Regions from separate parts of the Haliea sp. genome, predicted to be linked through region 2. Evidence: predicted binding sites of a transcription regulator. Region 2 holds the regulator's gene; each other region holds the start of a gene.

What was found. The regulator FNR, encoded in region 2, switches genes on or off when oxygen is low (the NO sensors DNR and NnrR bind a similar motif). The targets are predictions, from matches to a motif close to TTGATNNNNATCAA.
Region 1: a site for FNR is predicted at 2,193-2,206, ahead of R3E49_RS11185 (DnaJ C-terminal domain-containing protein). Genes of this name have one in related genera too.
Region 3: a site for FNR is predicted at 1,499-1,512, ahead of R3E49_RS07565 (4Fe-4S dicluster domain-containing protein). Genes of this name have one in related genera too.

What each region holds. Positions count from the first base shown of each region.
Region 1 is NZ_JAWKZJ010000005.1:190,199-193,453, reverse strand. It holds gene R3E49_RS11200 (OmpP1/FadL family transporter) at 1-292, opposite strand, end outside; gene R3E49_RS11195 (hypothetical protein) at 528-734, opposite strand; gene R3E49_RS11190 (chaperone modulator CbpM) at 805-1,137, opposite strand; gene R3E49_RS11185 (DnaJ C-terminal domain-containing protein) at 1,134-2,093, opposite strand; gene R3E49_RS11180 (hypothetical protein) at 2,640-3,173, shown strand; gene R3E49_RS11175 (hypothetical protein) at 3,186-3,255, shown strand, end outside.
Region 2 is NZ_JAWKZJ010000008.1:51,303-54,557, forward strand. It holds gene R3E49_RS14405 (DUF1631 family protein) at 1-173, shown strand, start outside; gene R3E49_RS14410 (helix-turn-helix transcriptional regulator) at 170-1,369, shown strand; gene fnr (fumarate/nitrate reduction transcriptional regulator Fnr) at 1,456-2,214, shown strand; gene R3E49_RS14420 (Yip1 family protein) at 2,331-2,933, shown strand; gene ccoN (cytochrome-c oxidase, cbb3-type subunit I) at 2,988-3,255, shown strand, end outside.
Region 3 is NZ_JAWKZJ010000003.1:244,102-247,356, forward strand. It holds gene R3E49_RS07560 (cyclic nucleotide-binding domain-containing protein) at 1-268, opposite strand, end outside; gene R3E49_RS07565 (4Fe-4S dicluster domain-containing protein) at 265-1,344, opposite strand; gene ppsA (phosphoenolpyruvate synthase) at 1,567-3,255, shown strand, end outside.

The DNA of each region.
Region 1 (3,255 bases), on a different contig from region 2:
CATCATAGCGGCCATCTGCGCCCGCGAGGTTGCCTTCGATGACCGAGCTGCGATCAGGCTGGAACCAGGTCAGTCCGGCATCGATTCGATCACCGACCCTGCCGGTGCCCGCGGGATTGCTGGCGGCAATCAGGGCGTCCTGGGGCAGTGCCAGGCTGACACCGGCGACCGCCTGCGCGCGCACGCCTGTGCCGTGGGTAAAGTAGCCGTTGGTTGCCTGTGCCTCGGCAGCCGTCATTGCAATACCGCCCAGCAGCAGGGAGCCGGTCAGGAGAGAGTTACTGAAAGTCACGCGAAGTCACCACTTGTGTTTAGGCGTTGTGTCATCATCCGGCTGGGCCGGAAACCGAGCTTGCGCATCCTAGGCCAGCGGCACACTGCAGCCAACGATTTTTTCGAAATATGCTTATAAGTTGCGGCGTTGAACGATCGCCGGCTAACCGAGGACCGCCTGACACAGGGCATGCTCCCCAGCGCGCCGGGCGTTCACCCTCAGCCCGGGCGCGGACGCGCTGGAACAGCCCGTTCTACCTGGCGCTTGCCCGATGGGCGAGCCAGCTGAGACAAAGCCCGAGAGAAACCCCCAGGGCGTTGATTGCTACCGCCCACCACCAGGCGCTGAGGGACAGGTAGCGCGCCAAATCGCCCTGCAGATACCGCTGCAGGTGTATGAGCACCCCTGAGTTGAAGAGCAGCAGCATGAGCAGGGCATTGAGCGCCGTATACCAACGCAAAATCCCCCATCACCCGAAGCTGTTTCGCAAGGTGCCGAGATCCTCCAGTGCGCGCGCAAAGGACGCGCGGTTACTCGGGGTGGGCAGCGTCTTTTATGAACCGTGCAAGCTGGCGCTGATAGGTATCATTTTCCTTCTGCAGTATTTCGTTCTCACGCATCAGGTCAACCACCATGGCGACCGCAAGCCAGTCAATCTCCAGATCGCGGTGCAAGCGCAGCGCTTTTTTCAGCCAACGAATGCTCGTGGTGTCAAACAGCCATTGATCGCTCTCGCTGGTTTCCCTGCTGAGATTGGCGGGCCTGACGATGCCATACTCAACAATCTCAATGACCACGTCACTGTCAATACCTTCAAGCTGGCAGAGCTCGTTAAATGAAATACTGAATAATGAATCACTCATGATTTGGTGTCCCAGTCTTTTCTAGGATCAAAGGATTCGCTCTCTGCCAGCGCTTGCCAGAGTGCTTTGCTTTTCTCGCTGATGTTTTCCGGCATGACCACTTTGGCAACCGCGAACATGTCACCTGTTACAGTTTTGCTCTTCAAGCCCTTACCTTTCAGCCGCAACTTGTCTCCTGACTGTGTGCCGGGCGGGATCGTGAGATGTATTTTCCCCTCGAGGGTTGGCAGGGTTACCCTGGTGCCCAAGGCAGCTTCCCAGGGAGTCAAAGGAACCGTAATGGTGAGATTGTGCCCGACAACATCGAATAGCGGGTGCGGTACCACACGGATATGCAGGTAGAGATCACCCGGGGTGCCCCCGTTATAACCGGGCTTGCCCTGGCCCCGAAGGCGAATCCTTTCCCCGTCCATGATGCCCTGGGGTATTTTGACCTTCAAATGCTTCCTTGACGTCGGTGTTTGTGCAAACTCATCGGCGGGTATCACAAACTCCACGCTCTTTTCATTTTCCTTCAGCGTTTCCTCAAGAAATACGGGGAGTTCAATCTCTATATCGCTGCCTCTGCCACGATGCGCCCCCTGGTAAAAGTCATCCGCTCTCTGCCCCTGACTTGCTCCACCAAAAATCGAGTTGAAGAAGTCGGAAAAGCTTCCATCGAATTGTGCGCCTTCCTGGTATCCCGCGTTCGCGGACGATTTCCATCCGGGGGGTGGTTGAAAGCCATGCTGCGATTGCGAGCCGTACTTGAGCAACTCGTCAAACTCTGCTCTTGTCTCGGCATTCTTGAGCACCTGATAGGCTTCGGCAACGTCCTTGAACTTGGCTTCGGCACCTTCATCCGGATTCATATCCGGGTGATATTTACGCGCGAGTTTGCGATAAGCGGCTTTGACCTCCTTGGGGTCGGCATCGGGCGCGATACCCAGGATGTTGTAATAGTCCTTGAATTCCATAGGTTATCCAGGCGACTCCTTGAAGATGAAACGTCATAGTCCACGTGTTGGACTCGGGCCTCGCGGTAATTGAAGTCGCGACCAACCACCGAGGGACCCCTGATCCTCATCAATGGTATCTTTGATGGTGCTTTGGGGCCACAGGAACGGTCCAATCTTGAGTGGCAATAGGCCGGGTCGGTGCTCTGGGGGATGCCCGAGCGCACACGAGTGTGCTGAGACGAACGAAGAACCTGAAATGCGCAGGCGGGCGGAGATGCCTTGGGGTTGCGTAACGTACTGATGTATCGATGAACATATCGGCGCATAGGCACCACGCTAAACCGGGCGGCCAGGTTGCACAACTGAGGTAGTTGGCAGACGCCCAAATACCTGAAGGTGTAAATCATGTCTCCGGTATATGCCGGAGGTTATGTCTCAAGCATGACAGGCCCCCCCCCTAGATAAAAAAGGCAGACTTTTTTTGCGATTTGAGCTACAAATTCAGTAGTGAACCACGGTCCTTGGGCATCGAGGCAAACTGCAATTGCGCTGGATGATGAGTGGATGGAAATAACAACCAAGACGGCTGATTTACTCGTTGTGCAACATCAGCCGACCAACTGGATCATCGGCCTCGGAGCCGTCTGTGTGGTGCTTCTCATTGGCCTGGCACGAGCGCTGGTGGAGCTCTCTCTGTCGGGTATCACCATCTCACTTCTAATGCTGACCGCACTGGGCTGGCTGATGCTAACGCAGGTGGTGCGCCGCCTGCAGCTTATCGCAGACAGGCACACTGACCTCCTGCAGATCAAGGCCACCACCCCTCTGGGCGAGAAGGTAGCGGAGTACCCTTTGTCAGCCTTGCAGCGTAGCGAGACACAAACTCGCCACGGTAGCCAGAGCATTCCAGAGACGATGCTGGTGCTGGTGTTCGGCGCTACCAATCCGGCAAGCCACGTCAAGTTCAATGCCTTCCGCCCGGACGTGGCAGCCATTCTTAGCGTAAGCGAGCAATTAAACCAGTGGCTGGAGGAAGGTCGCCGCAGAGCGGATGGGGCGATAACTCCGGACGTGTCACATACAGCCCCCCGTTCATAGGAGCTTGCCAGCATGAAGGTCGTAAACAACTCTGAACAGGAGCTGGAAATCCTGGTGGAACTGCCGCGCTTCATCCTCTGGT
Region 2 (3,255 bases):
TCAACGACCTCGCCCACTTCCTCGGACAGGAAACCATTGCCGAATCCGTAGAGAATGAGAACATCATTCGCAAACTCCAGGAAATTGGTGTTGACTACCTGCAGGGCTGGGGTATTGGACGACCAAAACCGCTTGCGGAGGTCACCATGGATCTGTCGAGTATCGAAAAATGAGCCCGCGGAGCGATCCGCTGGACGTCGCATCGATCGGCGGTGTGCCCGCTGCCTATGATGACCTGGTGGCGGCCCTGTACCGCGGCCCACTGGAAAACCCGCCCTGGTCCTCAGCGCTCCCCCTGCTACGCAGCCTCGTTGAGTGTCAGGTGGTCTCACTGGTCCTGCGGCCACCCGCAGAAGACGATCGCGGCGTCATCCTGAACAGTGTGCGGCCAGCGGCGGACGGCACCGCCGCCCGGCCGCTTTCCGACCCGGCAGATTGGGAGGTCACCGCCTACCGCGAACAGTTTTTCGCGCTGGACCCGTTCGTCAATCTGCCGCCCGACAAGGTGGTGGCACTGGAGGACATTCTCAGCGACGATGAGCTGGTCGCCTCGGAGTATTACGAGCACTACCTGAAGTCCGCGGGGCTGTTTCGCATTCTCGGCCTGGACACGGTGGAGCCCGGAGGGATGCTGGCACGCCTGCGATTTTCCCGGCGCCACACTGAGCCGCCCTTCAACGACGACGAGCGCGCTGCCATTGCCCGCATCGCGCCCCACCTGCGTCTCTCCATCCAGCTGTATGCCACCCTGGGGCGCACCGCCTCGGAGCGCAACCTGTACGCCGGCGCCGTGGAACAGCTGGCGGTGGCCACCATCGTGCTCGACGAGCAGGGCCGCGTACTCAGCGCCAACACCGTCGCACGCGCGCTTCTGGAGGGCGACAACGGCCTCAGCGTACGTGGACAACACCTGGTCATTGAAGGGCGGGACAAGAATCGCGAGCTGCAGACCGCACTGGACACCATCATCAAGGCCCTGCACCGGGGCGAGGCGTCGGTCATCCGTGCCCTGCGCGTACCGCGCGGCGGTGATCGGGCGCAGCTGGGGCTGGTACTGCGCCCGGTCCCGGTTTCAGAGTGGGGTGAGGGCCAGTCCAGCCCCTGCGTTGCCGTGTTCATTTCCGACCCGGACCTGAATGAGCCCAGCTCTCAGGGCACCCTTGGCCAGCTGTTTGACCTCACCCCTGCCGAAGCCAACCTTGCCATCCTGCTGTCGCGGGGACTGAGCCTCGCTGAGGTGTCTGAGGCACAGAATATCTCGCAGCACACCGCCCGTGCCCAGCTCAAGTCCATTTTCGCCAAAACCGGCGTTTCGCGGCAGGCGGAACTGGTGCGACTGGTGCTGAAAAGTGTGGCCTCGCTGGGCTAGGAAATCGTTTTGCGAGCTGGCCCACAGAGGTTCAGTAGCCCTGTCAAATACACTATACTGCGCGTTACAAACCAGGGGAGTCACGCATGTCCATGCGCCTGCAAGATGTCAGTGAAACTGCGCCCTTGCGCTCGTGCACCCACGAGTACAAGGTCAACTGCGAAACCTGCCGCCTCAGCAAAGTCTGCCTGCCACTGGCCATCAACCACCAGGACCTGGAACAGCTGGAAAACATCATCCAGCGCAGCAAGCCGCTGCAGAAGAACGAACTGCTCTACCACGAAGGTACTCCGTTCCAGTCCATCTACGCCGTGCGCTCGGGTGCCGTAAAGGGCTATCGCACCACCAGCGACGGTCGCGAGCAGGTTACCGGCTTCTATTTCCCCGGCGAAATCCTCGGTATGGACGGCATCAGCAACAACAGCCACGCCTCCTCGGCGCGGGCGCTGGAGACCTCGGCCATCTGCGCCATACCTTTTGATTCCCTGGAGCGCCTGAGCGCCTCCATGCCCAGCCTTCAGCGCCACCTGTTCCAGCTCATGAGCCGTGAAATCACCGAGGATCAGCTGCTGATCACACTGCTCAGCAAAAACTCCGCTGACGAGCGCGTCGCCACCCTGTTGCTCAGCATTGCCAGCCGCAACGCGCGGCGCAACCTGAGCGCCAGCCAGTTCCGCCTGCCCATGTCGCGGGTGGATATCGGCAACTACCTGGGCCTGACCGTGGAAACCATCAGCCGGGTCTTCAGCAGGATGCAGAAAAACGGCATCCTCTGCGTCGACAACAAGGAAATCGAAATCCTGGATCAGGAAGCCCTGCAGCTGGCAGCCAACATCGCCAACTGACACCTCAAGCGGGAAGACCCCGCCGATTCTTGATCTGCATCATGGCCGCGGGCGAGCGGCCCGGTACACTTCGCCTGTGCCCGGCACCAGTCATTCTTTGGGGAGAAAAAAAACACATGATCCAGCACACGATCGGTCTTCTGACCAAACCCGGCGCCCAGTGGCGCAGCGTTGCCGGCCTGCCGACCAGCAGCCAGAACATCCTGGTGCTCTACCCCTGGGTGCTCGCCCTGATTCCTGCGGTTGCCTGGTATTTCGGCACCACCGACGTGGGCTGGACAGTGGGCAACGGGCCCGCCATACGCCTGACCTATGACAGCGCGCTACAACTCTGCATCCTGTTCTACTTCGCCATGGTCGGCTGCGTCGTCGCGGTGGGTTACTTCATCCACTGGATGGCGGGCACCTATGGGGCGGAAACATCCTTCGCCAAGGGCATCGTGGTCGCGGGTCTCACCGCTACACCGATGTTTGTCTTCGGCGCGGCGGGGTTCTACCCCCTGCTCTGGGTCGACCTGCTGATTGGGGTGGTAGCGGTGAGCTGGTCTGTGTATCTGCTCTACCTGGGCATCCCCATCATGATGAATATTCCGGAGGAGCGGGGTTTCCTGTTCTCTACCGCCGTGGTCGGTGTCGGCCTGGTTATCCTGGTATCGCTGCTGGTGACCACGGTGTTCCTCTGGGATCTCGGCGCAGGGCCAGCATTTACCGATGTGTAAAGGCATTTATCGAGCGGGCGATCTGCCTGACATTACTGACAGTGGAAACAAGACATGAGTGAACTCAACGCTGCACTGGAGCACTCGACCTACAACTACAAGGTCGTTCGCCAGTTTGCCATCATGACGGTCGTGTGGGGTATCGTGGGGATGCTGGTTGGCGTCCTGATCGCCGCCCAGCTCGCCTTCCCCATCCTCAACTTCGACCTGCCCTGGACCAGCTTCGGGCGCCTGCGCCCGCTGCACACCAACGCGGTGATCTTCGCGTTTGGCGGCAGCGCGCTGTTCGCGACATCGTACTACGTGGTTCAGCGCACCACCC
Region 3 (3,255 bases), on a different contig from region 2:
ACGGCGGAAACAGCCAGGACCAGCCCAGAATATCGCCGGCATCGAGCGTTTGTATGAGTAAAGCGCCCGTTGCCGACGTGTGTAGCTGCAACGCGACCCGCCCTCGCTCAATGACATAAAACTCATTGGCCGCACTGCCTTCGCTGGCTATCGTCGCACCTGACCGGAACACCACATGTTCGCCACAGCCTGCGATCAACTGCATGCAGTCCTCACTCAGTCCAGCGAAGAACGGATGGGCCCGCAACTCGTCGCCAACAGTTCTCATAGCGGCCGCCTGATCTCGGCAACTTCCTCCGTCAAATCAATGCCAACCGGACACCAACTGATGCAGCGCCCGCATCCCGTGCAGCCGGACACGCCAAATTGTAGCTCCCAGCCTGCCAGCTTGTGCGTCAACCACTGGCGATAGCGCGACTTCACACTCGGGCGTACCACACCACCGGAAAGATAGGAGTGATCGGCAGCAAAGCAGGATTCCCAGCGGCGCATGTGCGTCACCCCAAGACCGACAGGGTTTACATGCTCCCGGGTTGAGCTACAAAAACAGGTCGGGCAGACCTGGGTGCAGTTGCCGCAGGCCAGACAGCGCTCGGCGACCACATCCCAATGCGGATGATCAAGGGCGGAGTACAGTGCCTCGGCAATGCCCTCGGTGGCAAACTCGCGCTGCATCTGCAGTCGGGTCGCGGCCAGGACTTCATCCCGGGCGTCGATTTCCCCGGTTGCCGCCGCAGGGCCACCGATAGCCGAGATCATCAATTGGCCAGCTTCGGTTTGAGCCTCCACCAGGTAGTAGGGATCCTCCGGCCGCAGCTCGGTCAGGATCAGGTCGGCGCCGACACCCACTGCAGGGCCATCACCGGTAGATGCGCAAAAACAGTTACCCGAAGCCTGGGAGCAGTTGACCGCAATCAGCAGCAGGTTTTCACGGCGCGAGGCGTAGCCAGGGTCGGCAAAGTCGCCCATGAATACCCGGTCCTGAATCGAAATCGCGGCCAGCTCGCAGGCTCGGACACCGAAAAAAGCCATTTTATCGGGCTGCTCACGGCAGCTGATAAACTCCCCGTCCTGCACACGAAATATCGCCTCCTCTGGCGGAAACAGGAACTGTTTCCAGGTCGACGGGCCCAGGTTGTAACCGAAGCGACTCTGATCGTGTCTCGCGGTCAGACGATAGTGGCCGGGGGCCTGCTCGTCACCACATCCGATGGGCAGAGTTTCAATCTCATCGTAGAGTATGGCCGCATCGCCCACCCTTGGACCAAGTACGCGAACCCCCTCGGCACGCAAGCCGTCGATCAGCGCCTGTAAATCCCTTGGAGTCCAGCGTTGCATAAGCATGGCCTTCCAGTATCGGGGCAACACGCCGGCGCTGCGAAGTGCTGCGCGGCTAAACCCGTATTCTTATCACCCCGTCTATTCTGTAGAAGAATTTGTGCGGACGACACCCCGAACCGCAAAAATGCCAGTGAAGCCGGCGGAATCCCACTGAATCTTGAGGCAGGTCAATAATCCTGGCCCGCGTTGCGAACACACTGAAATCGGGACGTGGGAGGCAATGTCATGAGTAACTTCAGTTACGTTCGACTGTTCTCTGAACTGGGCATCGGTGATGTGCCTTTGGTAGGAGGCAAGAATGCCTCATTGGGCGAGATGTACAGCACACTGTCCGGCCAGGCAATACAGGTGCCGGATGGCTTTGCTACGGTGGCTGCAGCCTACTACGCATTCCTTGATCATAACGATCTTCGCAACAAGATCACCGAGGCACTGGCCCAGCTGGATATCGCGGATGTCCGCGCGTTGGCCACTGTGGGTGCCAGCATCCGCGGCTGGATTGTCGATGGTGAAATGCCTCCTGAAATCGCCGCAGAGATCAACGCCGCCTACGACATCCTGAGACAGAAAAACGGCGGCATGGACCCCGAGGTCGCCGTACGGTCATCCGCAACTGCCGAGGACATGCCTGACGCCTCATTTGCGGGGCAACAGCAGACCTACCTCAACATACAGGGCGAAGAGCACCTGCAGCGCAGCTGCAAACGGGTGCTCGCGTCACTGTTCACAGACCGCGCCATCGCCTACCGCGTGCACAAGGGCTTCGACCACATGGCAGTGGCACTGTCCGTCGGTGTACAGAACATGGTGCGTTCCGACCTTGCCTCATCCGGCGTCATGTTCAGCATCGATACGGAGAGTGGCTTTACCGACGTGGTCATGGTTACCGCCGCATACGGCCTCGGTGAAAACGTGGTCCAGGGGGCGGTTACGCCTGATGAATTCCTGGTTTACAAGAACACACTGGCGGACGGCTTTCGGCCCATCATTCGCAGGCAGCTGGGTTCGAAGGCCCTGAAGATGGTGTACAGCAAAGACGGCGTTACCGGCGTGGCTACCCGCAACGTCGAGGTGCGTCGTGAGGATCGCGAGCGCTTTGCGATCACCGACGACGAAGTGCTGCAGCTGGCCCACCTGGCAATCAGCATCGAACGCCACTACGGGAGACCCATGGATATTGAGTGGGCCAAAGATGGCCGGAGTGGCGAACTGTTCATTGTTCAGGCTCGCCCGGAGACTGTGCACTCAAACCTGGACGCCAGCAAACAGCTGAGCTACCGCCTGTCGGAAAAGGGCAAGGTCTTGCTCACCGGCAAAAGCGTGGGCGCGCGCATTGGCAGCGGCACGGTGAAAACGATACTCGATGCCTCGCACATGGCCGATATCGAAGACGGCGATGTACTCGTGACTGACATGACCGACCCTGACTGGGAGCCCATCATGAAACGTGCCAGCGCGATTGTCACCAATCGCGGCGGGCGCGTCTGCCACGCGGCTATCATTGCCCGTGAACTGGGTATTCCTGCCATCGTCGGGACTGTCGATGCAACGGATCGACTGAGCGACGGGCAGGCGGTAACGGTGTGCTGTGCCGAGGGCGAAACGGGGAAGGTCTATGACGGACGGCTATCCTTCGAGACTGTGGAGTTCAATCTTGAGGCGGGTATACGCCCACGCACAAAAATCATGATGATCGTTGGCAACCCCGGACGTGCCCTCGAGTTCAGTCGGCTGCCGAATGATGGCGTCGGCCTGGTCCGAATCGAGTTCATCATCAACGATCACATCGGCGTGCACCCCCAGGCCCTGCTGGATATCGACAAGCTTGAGCCGTCGCTACAGTCAGAGATACGCGAACGGATCGCAGGCTACGGCAGTCCCCGGGAGTTCTATGTCGGTCGTCTCGCCGAAGGA